Regions from separate parts of the Pulveribacter sp. genome, predicted to be linked through region 2. Evidence: riboswitches for the same ligand, from Rfam matches in the RefSeq annotation. Region 2 holds a riboswitch; the other holds the start of a gene.
What was found. A riboswitch is a leader RNA that binds a small molecule or an ion and turns the genes downstream of it on or off. The one in region 2 is predicted to bind thiamine pyrophosphate.

Region 1: it holds a riboswitch for thiamine pyrophosphate, as region 2 does, so the genes downstream of both, thiC (phosphomethylpyrimidine synthase ThiC) here and thiO (glycine oxidase ThiO) in region 2, are expected to answer to the same signal.

What each region holds. Positions count from the first base shown of each region.
Region 1 is NZ_DAMATK010000004.1:89,243-104,458, reverse strand. Features, by position in the region: gene rodA (rod shape-determining protein RodA) at 1-71, shown strand, start outside; gene tldD (metalloprotease TldD) at 115-1,575, shown strand; gene RT282_RS13025 (hypothetical protein) at 1,608-2,165, shown strand; gene RT282_RS13020 (3-deoxy-7-phosphoheptulonate synthase) at 2,414-3,538, shown strand; gene RT282_RS13015 (hypothetical protein) at 3,589-3,900, shown strand; gene RT282_RS13010 (methyl-accepting chemotaxis protein) at 3,971-5,623, opposite strand; gene RT282_RS13005 (methyl-accepting chemotaxis protein) at 5,801-7,480, shown strand; gene thiC (phosphomethylpyrimidine synthase ThiC) at 7,499-9,349, opposite strand; TPP riboswitch at 9,441-9,555, opposite strand; gene RT282_RS12995 (hypothetical protein) at 9,575-9,751, opposite strand; gene lpxC (UDP-3-O-acyl-N-acetylglucosamine deacetylase) at 9,764-10,687, opposite strand; gene RT282_RS12985 (methyl-accepting chemotaxis protein) at 10,830-12,584, shown strand; gene ftsZ (cell division protein FtsZ) at 12,662-13,885, opposite strand; gene ftsA (cell division protein FtsA) at 14,036-15,216, opposite strand, start outside.
Region 2 is NZ_DAMATK010000002.1:799-14,344, reverse strand. Features, by position in the region: gene RT282_RS06315 (cytosine permease) at 1-47, shown strand, start outside; gene RT282_RS06310 (SH3 domain-containing protein) at 231-707, shown strand; gene thiD (bifunctional hydroxymethylpyrimidine kinase/phosphomethylpyrimidine kinase) at 732-1,610, opposite strand; TPP riboswitch at 1,689-1,789, shown strand; gene thiO (glycine oxidase ThiO) at 1,835-2,941, shown strand; gene thiS (sulfur carrier protein ThiS) at 2,951-3,148, shown strand; gene RT282_RS06290 (thiazole synthase) at 3,161-3,982, shown strand; gene RT282_RS06285 (thiamine phosphate synthase) at 3,979-4,893, shown strand; gene RT282_RS06280 (3-hydroxyacyl-CoA dehydrogenase) at 4,942-6,474, shown strand; gene RT282_RS06275 (catalase family protein) at 6,861-7,940, shown strand; gene RT282_RS06270 (hypothetical protein) at 8,032-8,763, shown strand; gene RT282_RS06265 (Dyp-type peroxidase) at 8,763-10,139, shown strand; gene pmbA (metalloprotease PmbA) at 10,238-11,668, opposite strand; gene yjgA (ribosome biogenesis factor YjgA) at 11,775-12,431, shown strand; gene mog (molybdopterin adenylyltransferase) at 12,620-13,240, shown strand; gene RT282_RS06245 (hypothetical protein) at 13,271-13,546, shown strand, end outside.

The sequences.
Region 1 (15,216 bases), on a different contig from region 2:
GCCTGGCGCTCGGCGTGCTGATGTCGGTGGCGCGCGCGCAGCACCAACCCACCGAGGGCGGCGTGCAGTAGCCGGGCGCCGGCAGGGTCACGGGGCGCTGCCTAAAATGACCCGATGATCTCCCGCGAACCCACCATCGAGCGTTTGGCCGTCGCCCGCGACCTGCTGCTGACCCCCTTCGGGCTGGACGAATCCCATCTGGGCCAGGCGCTGGCGCACATCCGCGCGCACCAGGTGGACGACGCCGACCTGTACTTCCAGTACACCCGCCACGAGGGCTGGAGCCTGGAGGAAGGCATCGTCAAGACCGGCTCGTTCTCCATCGACCAGGGCGTGGGCGTGCGGGCCGTGAGCGGCGAGAAGACGGCCTTCGCGTATTCAGACGACATCTCCCTGGCCTCGCTCATGGACGCGGCCTCGACGGTTCGGTCGATTTCGGCCGCAGGCAAGGCGGGTAAAGCGCGAGTAGCTCCTAAAAGAGTAGCACAAAGCCGCTCGCTCTACCCCCACATCGACCCCATCGCCTCGATGGACAGCACGGCCAAGGTGCAGCTGCTGGAGCGCGCCGAGCAGCGCGCCCGCGCCAAGGACCCGCGCGTGGTGCAGGTCATGGCCGGCCTGGCCAGCGAATACGACGTGGTGCTGGTGGCGCGCGCCGATGGCCTGCTGGCCGCCGACGTGCGCCCGCTGGTGCGCCTGTCGGTGACGGTGATCGCCGAGCAGAACGGGCGGCGCGAGGTGGGCTCGTCCGGCGGCGGCGGGCGCTTCGGCCTGGCCTACTTCACCGACGAGCAGATCGGCCAGTACGTGGACGAGGCCGTGAGCGCGGCGCTGACCAATCTGGACGCCCGCCCGGCACCGGCTGGCGAGATGACCGTGGTGCTGGGCCCGGGCTGGCCCGGCGTGCTGCTGCACGAGGCCGTGGGCCACGGGCTGGAGGGCGACTTCAACCGCAAGGGCTCCAGCGCGTTCAGCGGGCGCATCGGCGAGCGCGTGGCCGCCAAGGGCGTGACCGTGCTGGACGACGGCACCATGGCGGACCGGCGCGGTTCGCTGAACGTGGACGACGAGGGCCATGCCACGCAGAAGAACGTGCTGATCGAGGACGGCATCCTGAAGGGCTACATCCAGGACGCGATGAACGCGCGCCTGATGGGAGTGGCCCCCACCGGCAACGGCCGGCGCGAGAGCTATGCCCACATTCCCATGCCGCGCATGACCAACACCTACATGCTGGGCGGCGACCGCGACCCGGGCGAAATCGTCGCCAGCATCAAGAAGGGCCTGTACGCCACCAACTTCGGCGGTGGGCAGGTGGACATCACCAGCGGCAAGTTCGTGTTCTCCGCCAGCGAGGCCTTCTGGGTGGAAAACGGCAAGATCCTCTACCCCGTTAAGGGCGCCACCCTGGTCGGCAGCGGCCCCGAGTCGCTCAAGCGCGTGACCATGATCGGCAACGACATGCGCCTGGACAGCGGCGTGGGCACCTGCGGCAAGGAGGGCCAAAGCGTGCCGGTGGGCGTGGGCCAGCCGACCATGCGCATCGAAGGCCTGACTGTGGGCGGCACGGCCTGAAACGGCCTGGCCGACGGTGGAGCGCGACACGCATGCCGCAGACCTCCACCGCCTTCGTCCAGCTGCGCCAGGGCTCGCTGCACAGCTTTGCGGCCCTCAGCCAGTTCCTGAGTGAAGGCGCGGCGCATGAGGATACGCGGCCGCTGCGCGAGCACCTGTCCACGCTGTCGGGGCACATCGAACAGGCCACGCAGGCACGGCGCGCGCACCAGGACGCGGACGCCATCGAGCGCCAGCTGGCCCTGCTGGCGCGCTGCGTCCAGGAACACCAGCGGCTGCTGACGGGCATGGACTCGGCCTGGCACGCGCTGTACGAGTTCGGCGCCTACCAGCGCGCCCTGCGCGAACTGCGCGATGCGCTGGCGCGTTGGAGGCAGGCGCTGGCCGCGCGCGATGCCGCCGCCGAGACCGAGCGCTTTGGCCAGTTCGAGCGCCTGGCCTGGCGCACCCTGGGCGAGGCGCTGCTGGTGATGGACATCTACGAGCACCAGGGCGGCAGCCCGCTGCAGGCCCTGTCCACTCCGCCGCGGCCTTCCCGCACGCCCCTGCTGGCACGCCTGCGCAGCTGGCTGGCGGCCCGCGGCCTGTAGCGCCTGGGCAACGCCGCCCTATGCTGCGGCGCCGCAAACCTGCTACATTGGTCCGCATGCACAGCCGTAGCGCGTCCTACTTTTACTTTTGGTTCTCTATCCTAGGCGGATGAGAGAGGCACGCGCGCACCCCGACTGACAACCGAACCCCTCCCAAGAAACCGCCGAAGCTCCAGCAGCCCGGCGGTTTTTTTTGGCCTTTTTCTTCTTTTTCAACCGATCCCACCCATACCCGAGAGGAAGCAGCCATGAACGCCCGAGTCCCCACCAGCGATGCCTGGTACCCGAACGTCGAGAAAACCAGCCAGACCGACGATCAACGTATCCAGGACATCACCGTGCTTCCGCCTCCAGACCACCTGATCCGCTTCTTCCCCATCCAGGGCTCGCAAGTGGAATCGCTCATCGCCCGCACGCGCCAGAACATCCACCGCATCATGAATGGCGAGGACGACCGCCTGCTGGTGGTGATCGGCCCCTGCTCCATCCACAACCCGGCGGCGGCGCTGGAGTACGCGCGCCAGCTGCAGGCTGTGCGCGAGCAACACGCGGGCGAGCTGGAGATCGTCATGCGCGTGTACTTCGAAAAGCCCCGCACCACGGTGGGCTGGAAGGGTCTGATCAACGACCCCTACCTGGACGGCAGCTACCGCATCGACGAGGGCCTGCGCATCGCCCGCCAGCTGCTCATCGACATCAACCGCCTGGGGGTGCCGGCGGGCAGCGAATTCCTGGACGTGATCAGCCCGCAGTACATCGGCGACCTGATCAGCTGGGGCGCCATCGGCGCGCGCACCACCGAGAGCCAGGTGCACCGCGAGCTGGCTTCGGGCATCTCTGCGCCCATCGGCTTCAAGAACGGCACCGACGGCAACATCCGCATCGCCACCGATGCCATCCAGTCGGCCGGGCGCGGGCACCACTTCCTGTCGGTGCACAAGAACGGCCAGGTTGCCATCGTGCACACCAAGGGCAACCAGGACTGCCACGTCATCCTGCGCGGGGGCAAGGCACCCAACTACGACGCCGCCAGCGTACAGGCCGCCTGCCAGGACTTGGAGAAGGCCGGCCTGCCCGCCTCGCTGATGGTGGACTGCAGCCACGCCAACAGCGCCAAGCAGCACGAGCGCCAGCGCGACGTGGCGCGCGACATCGCCGCTCAGATCGGCGGCGGATCGCGCAGCGTCTTCGGCGTGATGATCGAGAGCCACCTGGTGGCCGGCGCGCAGAAGTTCACCCCGGGCACGGACGACCCGCAGGCGCTGGAGTACGGCAAGAGCATCACCGATGCCTGCCTGGGCTGGGACGACTCGGTCGCCACGCTGGCCGAGCTGGCCGCCGCCGTGAAGGCCCGCCGCGCCGCCGCGGTGTAAGCTCGGCCAGGCCCTTCATCCAACCCTTTTTCAAGGCAAAGGCAGTCACCATGCAAAGCGAAGTGTTCGTCACCCTCACCCCCGGCGATGAGATGCGCCTGGACCTGCAAGGCAGCCAGCCCATGGAGCATGAGCAGGCCCGCCGCTGGCTGGACGACGAATTCACCCGGCTGGAGTGCGAGCCCCTGCGCCCCAGCGGCAAGGTGCTGCTGGCCGACAAGGTGCTCACCGTGGCGCAGGCCGCCGGCGCGCGGCACTTCGCCGATCCGCAGTGGGCCACGCAGTTCGGGCAGGCCACGGTCGCCGCGCTGTCGCGCCCGATGGTGCGTGTGGACGTGCCTGCCATGGCGGTGAGCTTCTGACGCGCTGAAGCGCCCCGCCCCATCAAAAACGCCCGGCACTGCCGGGCGTTTTGCTGTGTGGAGCTGCCACTCAGCCAGCCAGGGCGGGCACTGCCGGCATCAGCGACACGGCCTGGCGCGGCGAATGGCCGGGTGTGGACACCGCACTGCGTACTTCGCCGTGTCCCTCCTGCACACGGAAACGGCTGACGGCCTGGGCCAGCTGGCGGGCCTGCTCGTTCAGCGCCTCCGAGGCGGCCGTGGACTGCTCCACCAGCGCCGCGTTCTGCTGCGTCATCTGGTCCAGTTGGCTCACCGACTGGTTGATCTGTCCCAGGTTGTCGCTCTGCTGGGCCGTGCTCTCGGTAATCTCGGTCACGATACCGGAGACGCGGCGCACGCTGCCCACGATCTGTGTCATGGTCTCGCCGGCCTCGCCCACCAGCCGTGCGCCACCGGCCACGCGCTCAACCGAGGCCTGGATCAGCGTCTTGATCTCGCGCGCGGCCTCGGCGCTGCGCTGCGCCAGGCTACGCACCTCGCCGGCCACCACGGCAAAGCCGCGGCCTTGTTCACCGGCGCGAGCGGCCTCCACGGCGGCGTTGAGCGCCAGGATGTTGGTCTGGAAGGCGATGGAGTCGATCACGCCGGTGATGTCGCCGATGCGCCGCGAGCTCTCCGAAATCTCGCCCATGGTGTGTACCACCTGCGCCACCACGGCGCCGCCGCGCTCGGCCACGCTGGCCGCTTCGGCGGCCAGCCGGCTGGCGCTGCGCGAGGACTCGGCGCTGTGCTGCACCGTGCCGGTGAGCATCTCCATGGAAGAAGCCGTCTCCTGCAGACTGGCGGCAGCCTGCTCAGTGCGCTGGCTCAGGTCCTGGTTGCCGGTGGCGATCTCGGCGCTGGCGGTGGTGATGTTGCCCGCCGCCTGCTGCACCTGCCCCACCAGCGTGCGCAGCGACTGCTGCATGCGCGCCATGGCGTCGATCAGGCTGCCGATCTCGTCGCGCTGGCCCGCGGGCACGGCTTGCGACAGATCGCCGGCGGCGATGCGCTCGGCCAGGCCGCTGGCCTGGTGCAAGGCGCGGGCGATGGAGCGCACCGTGACCAGCGTCAGCGGCACCAGAACCGCCAGGGCCAGCACCACGGCAGCGGCGATCAGCAGCGACATGGTGGCCGTGCGCGCGTCCAGTTGCGCGCGCGCCTCGTCCATGCGCTCGCGCGCCTGCGTGCCCAGGGTGGCCAGCACGCTGTCGGTGGATTCCATATGCGCCTTGAGCCGGTCGGCATAGGCTCCTGCGCCGGCGCCGTCGAGCTGGGCGCGCTCGATCTGCTCAAAGATGGGCGTGATGCCGTCGGCATAGGCCTTGATCTCCGCCAGCGCCTGGTCGATGGCGGCGGCAAAAGGCCCGTCGCCCACATGCGAGCGGCGGACGGTGGCCAGGCCTTCACGCAGCGCGCCCAGCTGCACCGTCCAGGTCTCGCGCAGCGCGCTGACCTCCACGGAGTTGTTGAAGTTGATAACGATGTCCTTCTCCACACGGCGCAGCTGTCCCAGACCGGTGCGCAACTCGCTCATGGAGGTAAGGGTCTGAACCTGCCGGGCGAACAGCTCGTGCATGGTCGATCGGGCTCTGTCCAGCCCCACGTAGCCCATGGCGCCAACAACGGCCAGGAGCAGCAGTGAAAAAACGGTCGCGAAATAAAGCCGCGCGCGGATGGAAAGTCGCCCCGTGATCGTCATGGAATTCCTCTGCCGAGCCTGGTCTACGGCCTGGGTATCGCCGCTTCGTCTGCCGGTGGCGCCACTTTATGTGGCAAAAAAAACGTTCGATAGAGGGTATTCACGATCAAGTTTCCTCACGAACATGTGCAAGCAAGTGTTTTCGGAAATGGAAATTGAAAACAAATTGACACACTTATGAGGAAAAGTGCATGCCAGACCATTACTTCCGGCATCGACGACATCCTTCCCATGTTTCCGCCTTTATCTCCCTCCAGCCGGCAGGCCATCGGCCCGCTGGGCCGGCGCCTGCTGGGCCTGTTTCTGGCCATGCTGGCTTTGAGTCTGACAGGCTCGGCCATCGGCTTCTGGTCGCTGCAGCACATTGGCCGCTCCACCGACGACATGGTCCAGCGCAGCGTGGCCAACGAGCGCCTGGTGGCGGATGCCTATCGCCTGCAGGCCCTCAACGCCGAACGCTACAAGGCTGTCGCCCTGAGCTCGGAACCCGAGGTGGGCGACATCCTGGGTGCCGACATCGACGCCACGCAGCGCCAATACGACGTGCTGATCGCCACCTTGGCGCAGCGCCTCTCAGGCACGCCGGACGAGGAGCTTCTGGCGCAGGTATACCGCCGCGCCACGGTCTTCCGCCAAGCCCGCGCGGAGCTGCTGCAGGCCCGGGACTTCGGGCTCACCTCGCGCATCCGGCAGGTCTACAGCGAACGCTTCATGCCTGCCTCCAAAGCACTCATGGAAGGCCTTGCCGCCCTGACGCAGTCCCAGCGCCAAGCCATTGATTCGTCGGCATTGGTAGTGGCCGACTGGAGCTCCCGTGCCCGCCTGTCGCTGCTGGCTTTCGGTGTCCTGTCGCTGGTGCTCGGCACGCTCCTGGCGCTGTGGCTGGTGGGCCGCATCACGAGGCCCATCGCCCTGGCCAGCGACACGGCCCACCGCGTCGCCGGCCTGGACCTGCGCCAGGACATCGTCGGGCACGACCGCGATGAGACGGGGCAGATGCTGAACTCGCTGTCGGCCATGCAGGGTGCGCTGCGGCGCCTGGTCTGGCAGGTGAGCACATCCGTGCATGGCCTGCACCATGCCTCGACCGACATTGCCAACGGCAACGCACGTCTTTCCCACCGCACAGAGGAAACGGCCGCCAGCCTGCAGGAGACAGCGGCCGCCCTCGAGCAAGTGACGCGCGCCGTGCAGCGATCGGTGGAAACAGCGCAGCTCACCGAGACGCAAGCGGCCCAGGCTGTCGCCGTGGCACGCAGCGGCAGCGACGTCGCGGCGCGCGTGGCGCAAACCATGCAGCAGATATCTCACACGGCGCACAAGATCGGCGACATCACCGGCGTTATCGACGGGCTGGCCTTTCAGACCAACATCCTGGCGCTCAACGCGGCGGTGGAAGCGGCCCGCGCAGGCCAGCAGGGCAGGGGTTTTGCCGTGGTGGCCAGCGAGGTGCGCAGCCTGGCCAACCGCTCTGCCGCGGCGGGCCGTGAGATCCGGGCGCTGATCGCTGCATCGGTCGAACAGATGGATACCGGCGCCACGCTAGCCGCAGACGCACGCCACACCATGGAGCACGTGGTCACGGCCATCCAGGGCGCCGCCCGCACCATGGCCGACATGCGCACCAGCCACCAGACGCAGCAACAGGACATCCTCTCCATCCACGCCGCGCTATCCCGGCTCGACCAGGCAACGCAGCAGAACACGGCGCTGGTCGAGGAATCGGCTGCAGCCACCGAAAGCTTGCGCGGCCAGGCCCACGACCTGGCCGCGCAGGTGAGCCAGTTCCGCCTGCCCGACGAGCCAGCCGGGAGGACGCTTCCCAGCAGCACAACCGCGCTGCTGCCGGCCCACTAGCCCACGCCACAGGCCCGCTCAGCCGACGGGAAGGATGGGAACGTACAGCTCCCCCCCCGAGCGGTTGAACTCCTCGGCCTTGGCCTGCAGCCCCTGGCGCGCGAATTCGCGCACCTCCTGCGTGATCTTCATCGAGCAAAACTTCGGCCCGCACATGGAGCAGAAGTGCGCCACCTTGGCGCTGTCCTTGGGCAGGGTTTCGTCGTGGTATTCCTGCGCGGTCTCGGGGTCCAGGCCCAGGTTGAACTGGTCCTGCCAGCGGAAGTCGAAGCGCGCCTGCGACAGGGCGTCATCGCGCGCACGGGCGCCCGGATGGCCCTTGGCCACGTCGGCCGCATGCGCAGCGATCTTGTAGGCAATGATTCCCTGCTTCACGTCGTCGCGGTCGGGCAGGCCCAGGTGCTCCTTCGGGGTCACGTAGCACAGCATGGCCGTGCCCATCCAGCCGATCATGGCCGCGCCGATGGCCGAGGCGATATGGTCGTAGCCCGGTGCGATGTCGATGGTCAGCGGCCCCAACGTGTAGAACGGCGCCTCGTGGCAGGTCTTGAGCTGCTCGGCCATATTGGCCTGGATCAGATGCATGGGCACGTGGCCGGGACCTTCGATCATGGTCTGCACGTCGTGCTTCCAGGCCGTTTGAGTCAGCTCGCCCAGCGTGTGCAGCTCGGCGAACTGGGCTTCATCGTTGGCGTCGGACGCACACCCCGGACGCAGGCCGTCGCCCAGCGAGAAGCTCACGTCATAGGACTTCATGATGTCGCAAATGTCCTCGAAGTGCTCGTACAGGAAGCTCTCCTTGTGGTGCGCCATGCACCACTTGGCCATGATGGAACCGCCGCGCGAGACGATGCCCGTGCGCCGCTGCGCCGTCAGGTGGATGAACGCCAAGCGCACCCCGGCGTGGATGGTGAAGTAGTCCACGCCCTGCTCCGCCTGCTCGATCAGCGTGTCGCGGAAGATTTCCCAGGTCAGGTCTTCGGCAATGCCGCCGACCTTTTCCAGCGCCTGGTAGATGGGCACGGTGCCGATGGGCACGGGGCTGTTGCGGATGATCCAGTCGCGCGTGGTGTGGATGTTCTTGCCCGTGGACAGGTCCATCACGTTGTCCGCACCCCAGCGGATGGCCCAGACCAGCTTCTCCACCTCCTCCTCGATGCTGGAGGTGACGGCCGAGTTGCCGATGTTGGCGTTGATCTTGACCTTGAAGTTGCGCCCGATCGCCATCGGCTCCACCTCCGGGTGGTTGATGTTGGCCGGAATGATGGCGCGGCCGCGCGCCACCTCATCGCGCACGCATTCGGGCGTGATGATGTTGGGGATGCTGGCGCCCAGGCCGTTGCCCCTCAGGCGCTGCTCGCGCGCGGCGTCCTGCAGGTAGGGCTGCATCCACTCGCGCCGGCCGTTCTCGCGCAGGGCCACGTATTCCATTTCGGGGGTGACGATGCCCTTCTTGGCGTAGTGCATCTGCGTGACGTTGGCGCCGCTGCTGGCGCGCAGCGGTCGGCGCTGCAGGGCCGCGGCCTCGGCGCGCAGCTGCGCCAGGCGCTCGCCCTCCTCAGCCTTCTGGCCGTCGTCCAGCGCCTTGCGCACGCGGCCTTCGTAGCCCTCGGTGTCGCCGCGCGCCGCAATCCATTCGCTGCGCACGCCGGCCAGGCCCCGGCGCACGTCGATTTGCACGGCCGGGTCGGTGTAGGGGCCCGAGGTGTCATAGACGCTGACCACTTCGCCATTGGTCAGCGTGATGTCGCGCACAGGCACGCGCAGGTCGGCGCGGCTGCCGGACAGATAGGCCTTGCGCGAGGCAGGGAAAGGCTCGCGGGCGCTGGACAGCAGCTGGGCGAAACGGTCGAGGTCGGGGGCGTTCATGACGGGCACTCCAGTTCATCAGGACGAATGAATGAAATGCTCCGCAATCGGCCATGAAGGCCTAGTACACCCCGCAGGGGGGACGCAGGCCGGCCATGGCTGCAGCTCTTCTTACGCTGGTACTAACCAGATCAAGTTCGCGGTTTTGGCGGTCGGTCCGCCATCTCAGCACGCCATTTGTCGTTCGTGCACCCCGGAGCAGACGCGAGTATAGGCAGGCGGCCTTCAGGCCAGGCGCTCAAGGGCCAGAACGGCGAAGAACACCAGCCCGGCGATGAGCGTCCACTTCACGATCACGACGCCAAAACGCTTGTAGCGTTGCTGCCCGGTGGCGGCGAAGAAGGCGAACGAGACGGCCGCCGCCAGGAACAGCAGCAGCACGAGCCAGCGAAACAGCAGCATGGCGCGCCCCGCTCACCAGGCCCGCACGGGCTGGGCAAAGCCGCGCGGCGCCTGGCGCTCGTGCTCGAAGGCCATCAACTCCCAGGCATCCTGCTGCGCCAACAGCTCGCGCAGCAGCTGGTTGTTCATGGCGTGGCCCGAGCGGTGCGCGCTGTAGGCCGCCAGCAGCGGGCGGCCCACCAGGTACAGGTCGCCCATGGCGTCCAGGATCTTGTGCCGGGCGAACTCGGCGTCGTAACGCAGGCCATCGGCGTTGAGCACCTTGTAGTCATCCATGACGATGGCGTTGTCCAGCCCTCCGCCCAAGGCCAGGCCGCTGGCACGCAGCATCTCCACGTCGCGGGTGAAGCCGAAGGTGCGGGCACGGGCAATGTCGCGCGCATAGTTGCCCTCGCCCAGATCGAACTCCACGCTCTGGCCGGTGGAGTCCACCGCCGGGTGGGCGAAATCGATCTCGAAGCGCAGCTTGAAGCCGTGGTACGGGTCGAGCCGGGCCCACTTCAGGTTGCTCCCCTCGCCCTCGCGCACCTCCACGGGTCGCGTCACGCGAATGAAGTGCTTGGGCGCGTTCTGCAATTCGATGCCGGCGCTTTGCAGCAAAAAGACGAAGGACGAGGAGGAGCCATCCAGGATGGGCACCTCCTCGGCGGTGATGTCCACATACAGGTTATCCAGCCCCAGGCCGGCGCAGGCCGACATCAGGTGCTCCACCGTGTGCACCTTGGCCCCGCCCACGCCGATGGTGGAGGCCATGCGCGTATCCACCACGGAATCGGCGCGAATGGGAATGTCCACCGGCTCGGGCAGATCCACGCGGCGAAACACGATGCCCGTATCGGGCGCGGCGGGGCGCAGCGTCAGCTCCACCCGTTGGCCGCTGTGCAGCCCCACGCCCACGGCGCGCGTGAGGGTCTTGATGGTGCGTTGCTGAAGCATCGGTCGATTTTAGGCGGCCGGTGGCCCGCTGCACGGCCAACGCCCGGCTATGGCGCCGATAGGGCGTGGGTACGGGCAAAAGGCACAATACGACTCTTGTGTAAGCAAACGTAGGCAATAAGTGCCTCTCCTTTTTTCCGTCATGAACAAACTCAGCTTCAAGGCCAAGATCGTCCTCATGCTGGCCACCGCGCTGCTGGCGCTGCTGGCCATGGCCACCATGGCGCTGCTGCAGGCGCGCCAACTCATCATCCAGGCGCGGCAGGACACCCTGGCCACAGCCGTGCAATCCGCGCACAGCATCGTGATGGCCTACAAGGCCCGGGCCGACAGCGGCGCCGTGCCCAAGGAGGAAGCGCAGAACGCTGCCCGGGAGGCGCTGCGCCTGTCGCGCTACGGCGGGCCGGACGGCCGCACCGAGTACTTCTATATCTGGACGCTGGACAGCCATGGCGTGATGCACCCCATCAAGCCGGAATGGGAAGGCCAGAATATGGACGGGAAGCTCAAGGACGGCACGGGCATGGACCTGCTGCGTCAGATCACCAGTGCCCTGGCCGCCAGCACCGATGGTAAGGCCTTCGTCGCCGCCATGTTCCCGCGGCCGGGCCAGCAGGAGCTGTCCCCGAAGCTGCAGTACGCCATGCGCGTGGACGGCTGGAACTGGTTCGTCGGCTCGGGCCTGTACACCGACGATGTGGACGCGGCCGTGCGCCAGGCGCTGCTCAAGGATATGGCGCTCGTGGCCCTGGTCATGCTGCTGGTGAGCGCTGTGGGCTGGGCGGTATTGCGCTCGGTGCTGCGCCAGATCGGCGGCGACCCGGCGCAGGCCATGGCCGTCATGGCCGAGGTAGCCCATGGCCGCCTGGACGCGCCCGTGCCTGCCAGCACACCCGGCTCGCTGCTGGACGGCCTGGCACACATGGTGGCCTCGCTGCGCCGGCTGGTGGCCGAGGTGCGCTCGGCCTCGGACAGCATCGCCACCGCCGCCGCCGAGATCGCCCAGGGCAACAACGACCTGGCCCACCGCACCGAGGACACGGCCAGCAACCTGCAGGCCACGGCCAGCAGCATGGAGGAGCTGACCGGCACCGTGCGCCAGACCTCGGACTCTGCCCAGACCGCCAACCAGCTGGCCAGCTCGGCCGCGCAGGTCGCCGGGCGCGGCGGCCAGGTGGTAGCGCAGGTGGTGGACACCATGCAGCAGATCAACGCCGGCAGCCGCAAGATCAGCGACATCACCAGCGTGATCGACTCCATCGCCTTTCAGACCAACATCCTGGCGCTGAACGCCGCCGTGGAGGCGGCCCGCGCCGGCGAACAGGGCCGCGGCTTTGCCGTGGTGGCCGGCGAGGTGCGCCAACTGGCCCAGCGCAGCGCCGAGGCCGCCAAGGAGATCAAGACGCTGATCAGCGCCTCGGTGGACAAGGTGGAGACGGGCACGCAGCTGGTGGGCAGCGCCGGCAGCACCATGGACGAGATCGTGGCCAGTGTGCAGCGCGTGAGCGACATCATTGGTGAGATCGGTGCAGCCACCTCCGAGCAAAGCCAGGGCATTGCCCAGGTCAGCACGGCCATGAGCGAACTCGACCAGATGACGCAGCAGAACTCCGCGCTCGTCGAGCAGTCCACCGCCGCAGCCGAGAGCCTGCGCGAGCAGGCGCTGCGGCTGACCCAGGTGGTGGCGCTGTTCCGCCTGGAAGCGGATGCCGCGCCCGTTGCTGCCCACCGCCCCGCGGCCGTGCCGACGCCGCGCCCGGCCGCCGTTCAGCCTCTGGCGACCCGGCAGGCGGCCCCCCCTGCCAGGGCAGCGGCACCGCGCCCGGCCATTGCGGTGCCCACCACCGCGCCAGCCAAGGTGCCGGCAGGCACCCAGGACGACTGGGAATCTTTCTAAAAAAGCAAACAGGCATGAAAAAAAACCGCTGGCACAAACCAGCGGGTTTTTTTGTTTGAGTGGCCTGTGCCCGGCGATCAGTCCGCCTGCTTGCGCAGGAAGGCCGGGATTTCCAGCTCGTCCATGCCGCCCGAGGACAGCGCATCCACGCGTGCCGTGGCCTGGGTGCGATTGGTGCGCCAGACGCTGGGCACGGCCATGTTGCCGTAGTCCGTGCCGCTGGCACCACCGACCACGCCGCCGGCCACGGCCGCACCAGCAACCGGCATGTGGTAGGCCACGTTGTCGGTGCCGGTGCGCAGGCTGCCCTGCACCACCTGCATGGGCTGGCGGCGCGCGCCGGTGCGTGCCAGGCCGGTAGCCACCACGGTCACGCGGATGGCGTCCTCCAGCGTCTCGTCGTAGGCGGCGCCGAAGATCACATGCGCGTCCGGCGAGGCGTAGGCGTTGATGGTGGTCATGGCCAAGCGCGACTCGGCCAGCTTCAGGCTGCCCTTGCTGGCCGTCACCAGCACCAGCACGCCCTTGGCGCCCGACAGGTCGATGCCCTCCAGCAGCGGGCAGGCAATGGCCTGCTCGGCGGCGATGCGGGCGCGGTCCGGGCCGGTGGCCACGGCCGTGCCCATCATGGCGCGGCCGGGCTCGCCCATCACCGTGCGCACGTCCTCGAAGTCCACGTTGACCTGGCCGTACTCATTGATGATCTCGGCGATGCCGCCCACGGCGTTCTTCAGCACGTCGTTGGCGTGGGCGAAGGCCTCTTCCTGGCCCACGTCGTCGCCCAGCACCTCCAGCAGCTTCTCGTTGAGCACCACGATGAGGGAGTCCACGTTGGCCTCCAGCTCGGCCAGGCCCTCTTCCGCGTTCTTCATCTTGCGGCTGCCTTCCCACTCGAAGGGCTTGGTGACCACGCCCACGGTGAGGATGCCCATCTCCTTGGCCACGCGGGCGATCACGGGCGCGGCGCCCGTGCCCGTGCCCCCGCCCATGCCGGCGGTGATGAACAGCATGTTGGCCCCCGCGATCGCCTGGCGCACTTCCTCCTCGGCCTGGCCGGCCGCCTCGCGGGCGCGCTCGGGCTTGTTGCCCGCCCCCAGGCCGTTGTGGCCCAGCTGGATGGTGCGGTGCGCCGAGCTGCGCAGCAGCTGCTGCGCGTCGGTGTTGGCGCTGATGAATTCCACGCCCTGCACACCGCGGGTAATCATGTGCTCGACGGCGTTGCCGCCGCCGCCGCCCACGCCGATCACCTTGATGTGCGTGCCCTGGTTGAACTCGTCGGTTTCGATCATTTCGATGCTCATGAAGGTGCTCCTGTCTTTGCGTTGTAGTCGGGGATGGCCGTAAGGGGTTGGGGGGTTCTGTGGAAGTGATGAAAAAGGACGGTCGTTGCAGGCGGTGGCCTGGCGTGCCGCCAGCGTGCCCGTTTGCGGTGCAGGTAAGGGTTCTTCATGTCAGAAGTTCCCCACGATGAAATCCTTGAAGCGGCCGAACGCCGTCTTCACCGAGCCACTCTTGGCCGCGACCTTGAAGCCGCGCAGGCGCGCCATGCGCGCCTCCTCCAGCAGACCCATGACGGTGGCTGCGCGCGGCTGGGCGATCATGTCGGACAGCGCGCTGGAATACTTGGGCAGGCCGCGGCGCACGGGCTTGAGGAAGATGTCCTCGCCCAGCTCGACCATGCCCGGCATGACGGCGCTGCCGCCGGTGAGCACGATGCCCGAGGACAGCACTTCCTCGTAGCCGGACTCGCGGATGACCTGCTGCACCAGCGAGAAGATCTCCTCCACGCGCGGCTCGATCACGCCGGCCAGCGCCTGCTTGCTCAGCATGCGCGGGCTGCGGTCGCCCAGGCCGGGCACCTCCACCTGCGCCTCGGGCTCGGCCAGCAATTGCTTGGCGTAGCCGCTCTCGACCTTGATGTCCTCCGCGTCCTTGGTGGGCGTGCGCAGGGCCATGGCGATGTCGCTGGTGATCAGGTCGCCGGCGATCGGGATCACCGCCGTGTGGCGAATTGCCCCGCCGGTGAAGATGGCCACGTCGGTGGTACCGGCGCCCACGTCCACCACGGCCACGCCCAGCTCGCGCTCGTCGGGGGTCAGCACGGCCTGGCTGGAGGCCAGCGGGTTGAGCAGCAGCTGCTCCACCTCCAGGCCGCAGCGGCGCACGCACTTGATGATGTTCTCGGCGGCGCTCTGCGCGCCGGTGACGATGTGGATCTTGGCCTCCAGGCGGATACCGCTCATGCCGATGGGCTCGCGCACGTCCTGCCCGTCGATCACGAACTCCTGCGGCTCCACCAGCAGCAGGCGCTGGTCGCTGGAGATGTTGATGGCCTTGGCCGTCTCCACCACGCGGGCCACGTCGGTGGGGGTGACCTCCTTGTCCTTGACGGCCACCATGCCGCTGGAGTTCAGGCCGCGGATGTGGCTGCCGGTGATGCCGGTGTAGACGCGCTGGATCTTGCAGTCGGCCATCAGCTCGGCCTCCTTCAAGGCCTGCTGAATGCTCTGCACGGTGGCCTCGATGTTCACCACCACGCCGCGCTTGAGGCCGTTGGACGGCGCCACGCCCAGGCCGGCCAGCTTCAGCTCGCCGCTGGGCAGCACCTCGGCCACCACCGCCATGACCTTGG
Region 2 (13,546 bases):
TGTCGTGGGCAACGCGCGAGCGCGCGGCCAAGCCTGCTATGGTTTGAGTAGCTGCCAGCGCTTGATCAGCGCCATATTCAAAATATTTAGACTTGAAACCCCCATGAATCAAGCGCCAGCAGCTCTCATTTAAATAGCAACGCCACGCACGCCGGAACTTCGCGGCGCGCGTGCCCCTCCATTTCGGTTGGCCTTTTCACACCCATCCGCACAGAAAGGAACCCCGCCCCGTGTCGTTTGACCTGCCCCGCTTTGCCTCCGCCCTCCGTACCGCTGCCGCCGCGCTGGCGCTGGCCGCGCCGCTGCTGGCCCCCGCCGGCGCGCAGGCGCGCGAGTTCGTCAGCATCAAGGGCAATGTGGTGAACGTGCGCGAAAAACCCACCACGCGCTCGGACACGCTGTGGGAGCTGTCCAGCGGCTACCCCCTGCAGGTGCGTGAGCGCCGCGGCCAGTGGCTGCGCGTGCGCGACTACGAGGCCACGCTGGGCTGGGTCTTCGCCCCACTGACCACCAAGACGCCGCACCGCGTGGTGACGGCGCGCACCGCCAACCTGCGCGCCAAGCCCGGCACAAACAGCCGCGTGGTTGGCAAGCTGGAGCAAAACGAGATCGTGCGCACGCTGGAAAGCCAGGGCACCTGGACCAAGGTGCGCAGGGGCGGCGGCCAGACCGGCTGGGTGGCCAAGCGGCTGACCTGGGGCTGGTGATCCGCCCCGTGCCGCCGCTTTCTCCTATCTCTTTTCTTCTTCGATGATGCGCTGCGCCACGGGCGCGTAGCCGTGGTTCAGCGGCCCCTGGCCGGCGCCCGTGCGCACGTCGGCGCCGGCGGCGATCGCGCCCAGGATGTAGCTGCGTGCCTGGCGCACCGCCTCGGGCAGCTCCCGGCCCAGCGCCAGGTGCGCGGCGATGGCCGACGACAGCGTGCAGCCGGTGCCGTGCCCGTTGTGCGTGGCGATGCGCGGCGAGCCCAGGCGCTCGTGCACGCCGCCGGGCAGGGCCAGCACGTCCACCACACGATCGCCCGGCAGATGGCCGCCCTTGAGCAGCACGGCGCGCGCGCCCAGGGCCAGCAGCGCGTCGGCGGCCTCGTCCAGCTGCTCCTCGACCTCGATGCTGCGCCGCAGCAGCCAGCCGGCCTCATCCAGGTTGGGCGTGACCACGGCGGACAGGGGAAAGAGCGCCTGCACCAGCGCGCCCACCGTCTCCTGGGCGATCAGCCGGTCGCCGCTGGTGGCGACCATGACCGGGTCCAGCACCACGTTTTGCAGGGCGTGTCGGCCGATGGCATCGGCCACCACGCGCACCACCTCGGGCGAGTGCAGCATGCCGATCTTCACGGCGTCCACGCCGATGTCCTCCACCACCGCGTCGATCTGCGCGCGCAGCATCTCGGGCGGCACGCCGTGGATGTCGCGCACGCCGCGGGTGTTCTGCGCCGTGATGGCGGTGATGGCCGTCATGCCGTAGCACCCTAAGGCGGCAAAGGTCTTCAGGTCGGCCTGGATGCCGGCGCCGCCGCCCGAGTCCGAACCGGCGATCGAGAGCACGCGCGCATAGCGCCGCGGCCCGGAGGGTCGGCCCTGCGGGGCCTGGGTGTCTTGCTGCGTCATGGCAAAAATTATCGAGCATGGCCCGGGCTGCGCCACGTCAACACCAGGGTTGGCACCCCTGTGCTGTAATTCCCGCTTCGGACGAAACAGGGGTGCCGCCACGACGTGCTGGCGGCTGAGAACACACCCTCGCACCCGATCCAGATCATGCTGGCGTGGGGAGTTTCCGCAGCGCGCCGCCGCGCCCGTTTTGTCCCCACCAGTCTGCCGGGCTTCAAAACGCGATGCGCTCCCTTCTTCCCTCCCTCGACGCTCCCCTGTCCATCGCCATCCTGGGCGCCGGCCTCATGGGCCGGCTGCTGGCCGTGCGCCTGGCCCGTGATGGCCACCGCGTGCAGCTGCACGAGGCCGGCGGGCCCGACGCCCAGGGCAGCGCCGCGCACGTGGCCGCCGCCATGCTGGCGCCCCTGGCCGAATCCGCCGTGACCGAACCCGGCGTGGTGCGCATGGGCCAGCACGCGCTGGCCCGCTGGCCCGAGCTGCTGGCGCAGCTGGCCGAGCCGGTGTATCTGCAGCAGGACGGCACCCTGATCCTGTGGCACCGCCAGGACGCGGCCGACGCCGCCCGGCTGCAACACACGCTGCAGCGCACGCAGCACGCGGTGCAGGGCCTGCCGGCGCTGCAGGCGCTGGACGGCGCCGGCGTGGCGGCGCTGGAGCCGGCCGTGGCCGGGCGCTTCCACCAGGGCCTGTACCTGCCCGGCGAAGGCCAGCTGGACAACCGCCAACTGCTGGCCGCCCTGGGCGCCACGCTGCAGCAGCTGGGCGTGGACCTGCACTGGCACAGCACCCGCGCGCCGTCGGACTTTGCCCCCGGCACCAAAGATCAGCCCGACCTGGTGCTGGACTGCCGCGGCCTGGGCGCGCGCGCGCACTGGCGCCAGCTGCGCGGCGTGCGCGGCGAGGTGGTGCGCCTATATGCGCCCGGTGTCACGCTGCAGCGCCCCACGCGCCTGGTGCACCCGCGCTACCCCATCTACATCGCGCCCAAGCAGGACCACCTGTTCGTCATCGGCGCCACCGAGATCGAGTCCGACGACCTGTCGCCGGCCAGCGTGCGCAGCACGCTGGAGCTGCTGTCCGCCGCCTACGCGGTGCACCCCGGCTTTGCCGAAGCGCGCATCCTGGAGCTGGCCACCCAGTGCCGTCCCACCCTGCCCGACAACCTGCCCGCCGTGCGCGCCGTGCAGCCGCGCGTGCTGGAGGTCAACGGCCTGTACCGCCACGGCTTCATGATCGCTCCGGCGCTGCTGGACGTGGTCATGGAGCTGCTGCAGACGGGACAATCGCCGCTGGCCTCCCGTTTCGACCTCAGCCTGCAGATGGATTGATCCCTGACCATGAACGTCCTCATCAACCAGCAACCCGTGGAACTGCCCGACGGCGCCACCGTGGCCGACGCCGTGGCGCACCTCGCCCCTCAGGCGCCCTTTGCCGTGGCCGTCAACCTGCAGTTCGTGCCCAACAGCCGCTACGCCGCCCAGCCTCTGGCCGACGGCGACCAGGTGGAAATCATCGCGCCGGTGACCGGCGGCTAAGTTCCTATCTCCATGACCAAGCAAGACACCTCCCTCTCCGCCAGCGCCGACGCGCTGGTGCTGTACGGCCAGTCCTTCGACAGCCGTCTGCTGCTGGGCACCGCCCGCTACCCTTCGCCTGCCGTGCTGGAGGCCGCCGTGCGGCGCGCCCGCCCGGCCATGGTCACCGCCTCGCTGCGCCGCCAGGGCGCGCAGCCGGGCGACGCCGGCCAGGGCTTCTGGGAGCTTTTGAAGCGCCTGGATGTGCCCGTGCTGCCCAACACGGCCGGCTGCTACAGCGCCGATGAAGCCATCACCACCGCCCAGATGGCGCGCGAGGTGTTCGGCACGCCCTGGATCAAGCTGGAGGTGATCGGCGACGACTACACGCTGCAGCCCGACACGCTGAACCTGGTGCAGGCCGCCGAGCAGCTGATCCGCGACGGCTTTCACGTGCTGCCCTACTGCACCGAAGACCTGGTGCTCTGCCAGCGTCTGGTGGACGTGGGCTGCCAGGCCGTCATGCCCTGGGCCGCGCCGATCGGCACCGGGCGCGGGCCCGTCAACCCCTATGGCCTGCAGCTGCTGCGCGAGCGGCTGGATGTGCCGCTGCTGGTGGACGCCGGCCTGGGGCTGCCGTCGCACGCCTGCCAGGTCATGGAATGGGGTTTCGACGGCGTGCTGCTGAACACCGCCGTGGCCCTGGCCAGCGACCCCGTGGCCATGGCCGGCGCCTTTGCCGACGCCGTCTCGGCCGGCCGCACCGCACGCATGGCCGGTGCCATGCAGCCGCAGTCCACCGCCCAGCCCAGCACACCGGTGCTGGGCACGCCCTTCTGGCACCACGCCACATGACGGCCGCCACCGACCTGGCCCAGGCCATCGTGGCCCGGCACGCCGCCGCCTTTGCCGGCTTCGCGCCCGAGCCCGTTCCCCCGTTCACCAGCGACGCGCCGGCCTACCGCGCCGCGCTGGCCGCGGCCAGCGAGCTGGGCTTCATCGCGCAGGACGCCGAATGCATCGCCCGCGCCTGGGCCGCACAGGCCGCGCGCACCGGCCGCTTCGATCCGGCCCAGTGGCCCGATGCGCCGCAGGACTTCGGCCTGGCGCAGCGCAGTGATGGCCACGGCCCAGCCTTCGCCGAATGCCCGCAGGCCCTGGGCCTGTACGCCGTGCTGCCCGATGCCGAATGGGTGGGCCGCATGGCGCGCGCCGGCGTGCCCACGGTGCAGCTGCGCTTCAAGAGCGACGACCGCGACTCGATCGCCCGCGAGGTGCGCGCCGCCGTGGCCGCCGTGCAGGGCACGGGCGCGCTGCTGTTCATCAACGACCACTGGCGCGACGCGCTGGACGCCGGCGCCTACGGGGTGCACCTGGGCCAGGAAGACCTGGACGCGCTGCCGCCGCAGGATCTGGCCGCGCTGCGCACATCCGGCGCGCGCCTGGGCGTCAGCACCCACGGCTACGCCGAGATGCTGCGCGCCGCGGCCGTGCGGCCCAGCTACATCGCCATGGGCGCGGTGTTCCCCACCACGCTGAAAAAAATGGCCACCGCACCCCAGGGCCTGGGCCGGCTGGCGGCCTATGCACGCCTGACACGCGGCTACCCGCAGGTGGCCATCGGCGGCATCGACGAAGCGCGCTTCGGCCCGGTGCTGGCCACTGGCGTGGGCTCCATCGCCGTGGTGCGCGCCCTCGTCGCCGCGCCCGACCCCGAGACCGCCGCCGCGCGGCTGATGCGGTCCATGGCGGCGCACCGCGCCTGAGAACGTGCCCACGATCTCCGTCCTCGCATGGTGCGGATAATTCCGCCCATGCAAACACCCCAACCCACTCCCTTCACCCGCGTCGGCATCGTCGGCACGGGCGCCATGGGCCGCGGCATCGCGCAGATCGCGGCGCAGGCGGGCAGCACCGTCCAGCTGTTCGACGCCCGCAGCGGCGCCGCCCATGCCGCGCGCGAGGCCGTGCTGCAGCAGTGGCAGCGCCTGCAGGACAAGGGCCGCGTGCAGCCCGGCGAGGTGCAGGCCTGGAGCGAGCGCCTGGTGCCGGTGGCCACGCTGGGCGAGCTGGCCGGCTGCGAACTGGTGGTCGAGGCCATCGCCGAGGACATGCAGGCCAAGCGCGACCTGCTGGCGCAGCTGGAGGCCGTCGTGGCGCCCACCGCCGTGCTGGCCAGCAATACCTCCTCGCTGTCCATCACCGCGCTGGCGGCCGGCCTGCGGCATCCCGCGCGCATGGCCGGCTTTCACTTCTTCAACCCCGTGCCTTTGATGAAGGTGGTGGAGGTGGTGGCCGGCCTGCGCACCGCCCCCGCCACCTGCCAGCAGCTGATGCAGTACGCCCGCGCCATGGGCCACACGGGCGTGGCAGCCAGCGACACGCCCGGCTTCATCGTCAACCACGCCGGCCGGGGCTTCGGCACCGAGGCGCTGCGCATCGCCGGCGAGGGCGTGGCCGACTTCGCCACCATCGACCGCATCCTGCGCGACCAGGTGGGCTTCAAGCTGGGCCCGTTCGAACTGCTGGACCTGACCGGCCTGGACGTCTCGCACCCGGTGATGGAATCGATCTACCACCAGTTCTACGACGAGCCGCGCTTTCGCCCCAGCCCCATCACCGCCCAGCGCTTGGCCGGTGGCCTGCTGGGGCGCAAGAGCGGCGAAGGCTTTTACCGCTACACGGACGGCCAGGCCGAGCTGCCGCCCGAGCCGCCCGTGCCTCAGGTGGGCGAGCTGCCTCCGGTGTGGGTGTCGCCGCGCGCGGCGCGCCGCGCCGAGCTGTACCAGCTGCTCAAAGACCTGGGCGCGCAGATCGAGACCGGCGCCGCGCCCTCGTCCGCCGCGCTGATCCTGGTGGCGCCGCTGGGCTTTGACGTGACCACGGTGGCCGTGGTCGAGCGCCTGGACCCGGCCCGCACCGTGGGCATCGACCTGCTGGTGGACGACGCCGCCACGCGCCGGCGCGTGCTGGCCACCAACCCGGCCACGCGCGCCGACATGCGCGATGCCGCCCACGCGCTGTTCGCGCGCGACGGCAAGGCCGTGAGCGTGATCCGCGACTCCGGCGGCTTCGTCACGCAGCGGGTGCTGGCGGCCATCATCAACATTGCGGCGGACATCTGCCAGCAGGGCATCTGCTCGCCCGCCGACCTGGACCGCGCCGTCACCCTGGGCCTGGGCTACCCCGTGGGCCCGCTGGCGCTGGGCGACCGCTTCGGTCCGGCCAGCGTGCTGGAGGTGCTGTTCAACCTGCAGACCGTCTACGGCGACCCGCGCTGGCGCCCCAGCCCCTGGCTGCGCCGCCGCGGCGCCCTGGGACTGAGCCTGACGCACGAGGAGGCCTGAGCGGGGCAGCCGGCGACTATCAATAAGATAGCTGCCGGCGCTTGATCTGCGGGCGTTAGAACCGCTTTTGGCCTCATTTTCCTGGGTAGCGCCGAGCTTTCGCCCTGCGGCTGGTGGCGGCCGCCTGGGCATAAACGCACGCCCGTGCGTATCTTTGTGCAACCGACGTTTCCGGCGCAGCAAGAAATCCCCGGGTTAACCCTGAATCACCCTGCTCCGGCCCACTCGCCCCACCCGGGCGGACTGTCCGCTGCTTCGCCAATGCACCCGCCGCTGTCAGCCAGCGGCGCTTTTGCACGCTGTCACAGCCATTGACAGCCTGTCTGTCGCGCGTCCCTACCATGGCCCGATGAGTTGCCCTGCGGCAACACCCTGAGGAGGACGCCATGACTGCACTGCCCTATGACGACACCGTCGAACAGATCCAGGAGGACGAAGCCCGCCTGACCCAGGAAATCGTCGCCCGCATGGCTGCCGCCCAGGCGCGCAACGCCGAGCGCCACCGCCACGCGCACCGCGACGCACACGCCAAGAGCCATGCCATCCTCAAAGGCACGCTCGCCGTGCACGCCAACCTGCCGCCCGAGCTGGCGCAGGGCCTCTTCAGCCAGCCGCGTGAATACGAAGTGGTGGCGCGCCTGTCGTCCGCGCCCGGCGACATCCACAGCGATGAAGCCCCCGCGCCGCGCGGCTTTGCCATCAAGGTCATGGGCGTGCAGGGCGATCGCCTGTTGCCCGGCCTGGGCGGGCACAACCAGGATTTCCTGATGGTCAACTTCCCCGTGCTGGCCTTTGGCACGGTGCAAGACTATCCGCGCTTTCTGACGCTGCTGGAGGCCAATGCCGACGCACCCCAGCCGCTGCAGCGCGCCGTGGCAGCCGCCGCACGCGGCATAGAGAACGTGGTCGAGCGCCTGGGTGGCACACCCGGCGCCACCGTGCAGGGCCTGGCGCAAAAGAACACCAACATGCTGGGTGAGACCTACCACACCCAGGCGGCCATCCGCTTTGGCAATTACGTGGCCAAGCTGTCGCTGGCGCCCTGGGGCGAGCTGCAGGGGCTGAACGAGCAGCCCATCGGCGAGGGCTTTTCCGCCATGCGCGACGCGCTCACGTCGCACTTCGCCAAACAGGGCGCCACATACGAGCTGCGCGCGCAGCTGCAAACCGACCGCACCGCCATGCCGGTGGAGGATGCCTCCGTTCTGTGGGACGAGAAGGCCTCGCCCCACCGCGCCATCGCCACGCTGCGCTTCGACATCCAGAACCCGTATTCGCCCGAGCGCCAGGTGTACGGCGACGACCACCTGGCCTTCAACCCCTGGAACGGCGTGGCGGCGCACCGTCCGCTGGGTTCGATCATGCGCGTGCGCCGGCCGGCCTACGAGTCCTCGACCGCGCAGCGCCACCGCCTGAACGCCCTTCCCCGGCGCGAGCCCGCATCGCTGGCCGACATCCCGGATTGACGCGCTTTCTCCTTGAGGAAAAGAGGAGCAAGGAAAAAGCCGCCGCCAGAGCCGGCCCCGCAACGCATCGCTTGAAAGAAAGGCTGCACCCATGAACACCAAAACCCAGAGCAAGCCCCAGGACGGCCAGGAATCGGGCGGCGACCCGCGCCTGGAAGGCGAGAGCCGGCTGGCCGAGTTCCGCCGCATCGCCCAGGAAATCGCCGCCGACGCGCCGCAGGTGGCCAAGATCGCCATCGACGCGCTGGTGCGCGACCACAACCCGCTGTTCAAAGGCAGCTCGCAATCGGCCGGCCGCGCGGGACGCCAGTCGGGCAACGTCTCAGAGCTGACGGCGATCGCCACGCTCAAACCCGGCGGCGCCGACCGGCTGCGCCGGCTGTTCAAGCTCACCGGCGGCAATTTCGACGGCGCGCAGCGCGTGTCCACGCTGCACGACATGCGCTTCGTGTTCTTCGACGATGACAAGCGCATCCTTTTTGCCACCACCTACGACGGCGACTGGGACACCTACATCAACGACTTCGCCACCAAGATTCCCGGCCTGATGGACCTGCTGTTCGCCAACGTCGAAGGCTGGCCGGGCATCGACTCTCCCGAGGTCAAGGACTACATCGCCCAGCACCAGATCGACGCCGCCGGCTGGTTCGTCGCCAACCCGCAGGTCACCGTGGTGGACGTGCGCCGGCTGCAGCGCATGGAGCAGGCGCTGGACAAGTTTCTGGATGCCATGAGCAAGAACAAGGACATGGACCAGTCCACGGCGAAGGCGCTGGACGAGCTATCTAAGGAGATCTCTCAACCGCAGGGGGTGGACTACTGATGGCGCTGCTGCAACACCTCAAGGACCGCTTCCACCGTGACAAGGTCACGCTGCAACTTCACGATATCCAGGCGCTGATCCTGCGCTCGCGCCCTGAGCCCTACGTGGGCATCCACGCCATGCTGCACGTCGATGAGGCCGAAGGCGGGCGCGACCTGATCGCGCGCCTGGCCAAACATATTCCGTCGGCCGACGATTGGACGGGCGACCTGAACGCCTGGACCGGCGTGGCCATCAGCCACGCGGGCCTGAAAGCCCTGGGCCTGCCGGACAGTGCTCTTGCGTCCTTCCCTCTGCCCTTTCGCCAGGGCATGGCCCAGCGCGCCGAGCAGCTGCGCGACTTCGGCGAGAACGCGCCCGAGACCTGGGAGGAGGCGTATCAGGGCGAGCGCCTGCACATCGCTCTGACCATCTACGCCGAAGACAAAGCCGCCCTGGATGAGGCAGTGGACAAGGCCATGGGCGAGCTACGCGCGTCGAGCGGCGTGACGCTGGTGGGCACGCACGAGTTCGGCGCAGACGAGGAAGCCAAGAACCCCTTCGGCTTTCGCGACGGCATCTCGCAGCCGGTGGTCCAGGGCGCCGGCGTCGAGCCCCCGCCCGGCGGTGGGCGCGCGCTGGCGCCGGGCGAATTCATCCTGGGCGAGAACAGCGAGAGCGGCCAGCCGGTGGCCATGCCCGAGCCGCCCGAGCTGGGCCGCAACGGCTCCTTCGTGGTGCTGCGCAAGTACGACAGCCGCCCCGGCGCGTTCAACGACTTCGTGCGCCAGCACGCAAGCGGCGAGCAGGAGCAGGAAAAGCTGGCCGCCAAGCTGGTGGGCCGCTGGCGCTCGGGCGCGCCGCTCAACCTCTCGCCGGAGCACGACGACGAGGCGCTGGGCGCCGACCCTCAGCGCAACAACGACTTCGATTTCAAGGGCGACGAGCGTGGCCTGGTCTGCCCGCACGCCGCGCACATGCGCCGGCTGAACCCACGCGGCACCAGCCTGACCATCCTGACCGACGAGAACATCCACCGCATCATCCGCCGGCCCTCGACCTTTGGCCCGAAGTGGACGCCCGCGCTGACGGCGAGCGACGACGGCGGCGAGCCGCGCGGCATCTACTTCATCTTCATCAGCGCGCGGGCCTACGACACCATCGAGTTCCTGCAGCAGGAGTGGATCAACCGCGGCAACTTCCTGGACCTGGGCAAGGAGCGCGACCCCGTGGTGGGCCTGCACGAGGAGCCGGGCACGTTCACCATCCCCGAGCAGCCCGTGCGCCGGCGCATCGACGGCGTGACCACCTTCAACCGCCTGCGCGGCGGCGAATACCTGTTCATGCCGTCGCTCACGGCGCTGCGCTGGATCGGCGAGGCTGGGTGGAAGTATTGACGGCGCTCTGCGCAGTTACTATTAGAAGCATAGCTGCCAGCGCAATATCGGCGGGCGCTGGCAACGTTTTTTGCTAAAAAATCCTGGGCGCACTGCGCTCAGGAGCCCGCCACCTTCATCCGGTTGACCAGCACCGAGCCCACCGTCTTGGCGCCGTAGGTGTAGGCGTCCGCGCCCACGGCCTCGATGCCGCGCAGCATGTCCCGCAGGTTACCGGCGATGGTGATCTCATGCACCGGGTAGGCGATCTGGCCGTTTTCCACCCAGAAGCCGCTGGCACCGCGCGAATAATCGCCCGTGACGTAGTTCACGCCCTGGCCCATCAGCTCGATGACGAACAGGCCCGTGCCCAGCTTTTGCAGCATGGCGGGCAGGTCGTCGCCCGGGCGGGTGTGGCGCGAGGTGAGCACCAGGTTGTGCGAGCCGCCGGCGTTGCCCGTGGTCTTCATGCCCAGCTTGCGCGCCGAGTAGGTGGACAGGAAGTAGCCCTGCACCTTGCCCTGGCGCACCACCTTGCGCGGCGCCACGCGCACGCCCTCGTCATCAAACGGCGAGCTGCCCTTGCCGCCGATGAGGAACGGGTCTTCGTCGATGTCGATGTGCTTGGGGAAGACCTGCTTGCCCAGTGAATCCAGCAAGAAGGTGCTGCGCCGGTACAGCGCGCCGCCGCTGATGGCCTGCACGAAGCCGCCCAGCAGGCCGGCGGCCAGGGGCGATTCGAACAGCACCGGGCATTCGCGCGTGCTGATCTTGCGGCTGCCCAGGCGCGACAAGGCGCGCTCGGCGGCGTAGCGGCCCACCGATTCGGGCGAAGCCAGCTCGCGCGCGTCGCGCATGGAGCTGTACCAGGCGTCGCGCTGCATCTCGCCATTGCGCCCGGGCAGGCTGGCGATCGGCGCCACCGAAATGCTGTGGCGCGAGCTGGCGTAGCCGCCGCGAAAGCCGCGCGTGTGGGCGCTGAAAAAGTGCGACTGCTGCGCCGACACGCCCGCGCCCTCGCTGTTGGTGATGCGCTTGTGCGTGGCAAAGGCCGCGGCCTCGCACTCCAGCGCCAGGCGTGCGGCCTCTTCGCTGTCCACGGTCCAGGGGTGGAACAGCTGCAGGTCGCGGTGCGACTCCTGCGGGGCGATGTCGGCCGCGTCAGGCAGGCCGGCCACCGGGTCTTCGGCGGTGAAGCGGGCGATGTCGTAGGCGGCCTGCACGGTGCGCTCCACGGCGGCCTCGGAGAAATCCGAGGTGCTGGCGTTGCCGCGCCGGCGGCCCACGTAGACCGTCACGCCCAGCGACTTGTCGCGGTTGCGCTCCACCGTCTCCAGCTCGCCCTTGCGCACGTTCACCGACAGGCCGCAGCCCTCGGAGGCGTCAGCGCCGGCATCGGTGGCGCCCAGTTTCTTGGCGTGCGCCAGGGCATGGTCCACCAGGCCCTCGAAGAACGAGCGGGAGTAGCTGAAGCCGCTTTGCGGCGCGTCGGTGGAGGTGGGCTGGCTGGGGGCGGCAGCGCGCTGGGCGCCTGGGCGGGGAGTGTTCATAGCGGCGGCTATGATACTTGTCGCCCCTGGCGCCCGCAGGCGCGCAGCGCCCCGCAGGCCGCGCCGCCGCGGCTTTTTCTCCCGCCCCGAATCCCACCTGCCACCGATGTCACGCAAACCCAAAAAAGGCTACTTCGTGAAGGGCCATTTCGTTGCCGAAGGCAGCGAGCTGGACCTGCAGCTGAAGGCCGAGCTCAAAGGCACGCCCGGCAGCACCAAAACCGACCTGAAGCGTGAAAGCGACGCGCTGCAAACCCTGGGCGGCGAGCTGCTCACGCTGCGCGCCGACCTGATGGCCCGCCTGGAGCTGCCCGAAAAGCTGGTGGATGCGCTGCACGAGGCCGCACGCATCACCAACTTCGAGGGCAAGCGCCGGCAGATGCAGTTCGTCGGCAAGCTGATGCGCAAGCTGGATGAAGACACCATCGCCGCCATCCACGCCGCGCTGGACGAGCAGCGCAGCGGCAGCGCCGCCGAGCGCCTGCTGCTGCACCAGGCCGAGCACTGGCGCGACCAGCTCATCGCCAGCGACGAAGCCCTGGCGCAGTGGCTGGAGCTGTTCCCGCGCACCGACACGCAGCAGATCCGCGCCCTGATCCGCCAGGCCCGCAAGGACACGCCGCCGCCGGACGCCGCCGCCGTCTCGCAAGGCCTCGCGCCGCGCAAGAGCCGCTCCTACCGCGAGCTGTTCCAGCTGGTGCGCGCGCAGATGACCGACGCCGGCGACCACGCGGCGGAGGAAGAGCGCTCTGCGGATGCGTGATTAAGAGCAACCCCCTGAGCGCCTGCGGCGCTTCCCCCTTCTCTCGAATAGCTGCGCCATTCGGGAAGGGGGACGACGCTGGTGGACCGGCAAAGCCGGATCCACGGCGTCTGCTGGCCTGGGGTGCGCCGGTTTCATGACGGGTGCGCTGCGCCTATCCACGGCTACGGATTACTGAGATGACGACTATGACCACGCCCTCCGCCCTGCCGCCGCCCGAGCCGGTGAAGATCGGCATCGTCTCCGTCAGCGACCGCGCCAGCAGCGGCGCCTATGAGGACAAGGGCCTGCCGGCGCTGCAGGACTGGCTGACGCGGGCGCTGCACAACCCGGTTCACTTTGAGCCGCGGTTGATCCCAGACGAGCCCGAGCAGATCGCCCAGGCCCTGATCGAGCTGGTGGACCAGGCCGGCTGCAGCCTGGTGCTGACCACCGGCGGCACCGGCCCCGCGCCGCGCGACGTCACCCCGGAAGCCACCCTGGCCGTGGCCGACCGCGAGATGCCCGGCTTCGGCGAGCAGATGCGCCAGATCTCCCTGCGCTTCGTGCCCACCGCCATCCTGTCGCGGCAGACGGCAGTGATCCGCGGCAAGAGCCTGGTCATCAACTTGCCGGGGCAGCCCAAGTCCATTGCCGAGACGCTGGAAGGGTTGAAGGGGGAAGACGGAGCGCAGCTGGTGCCCGGGATCTTTGCGGCCGTGCCCTATTGCATCGACCTGCTGGGGGGCCCGTACCTGGAGACGCGCGACGCGGTGTGCAAGGCGTTTCGGCCGAAGGCGGCGGTACGGCACGTGCGCACCGGCGACTGACTCCTTAGGCGCCACTTACTCCAATCCTCCATGCCCATTTACCGCTGCAACCAATGCGGCTTCGTGAGCGAAGACGCCCAGACCCCTGTCAATGCCCAAACGTCGTGCGGCCGGTGCGGCACGTCCAGCAGGGTCTACGGCACCGTGTTTTTTGTGGAAGAACTGGTCAAGAGGCTTGCCGTCACGACGCGCGAACTCAATGCGCTCAAGCAGGAGGCAGCCAGTGCGGCACCACCGCCCGCCGCCACGCCACAGCAGCCCACCCAGGCCGCGGCCGCGCCGGCCGCAGGTAAGGCGCTGGCCAAC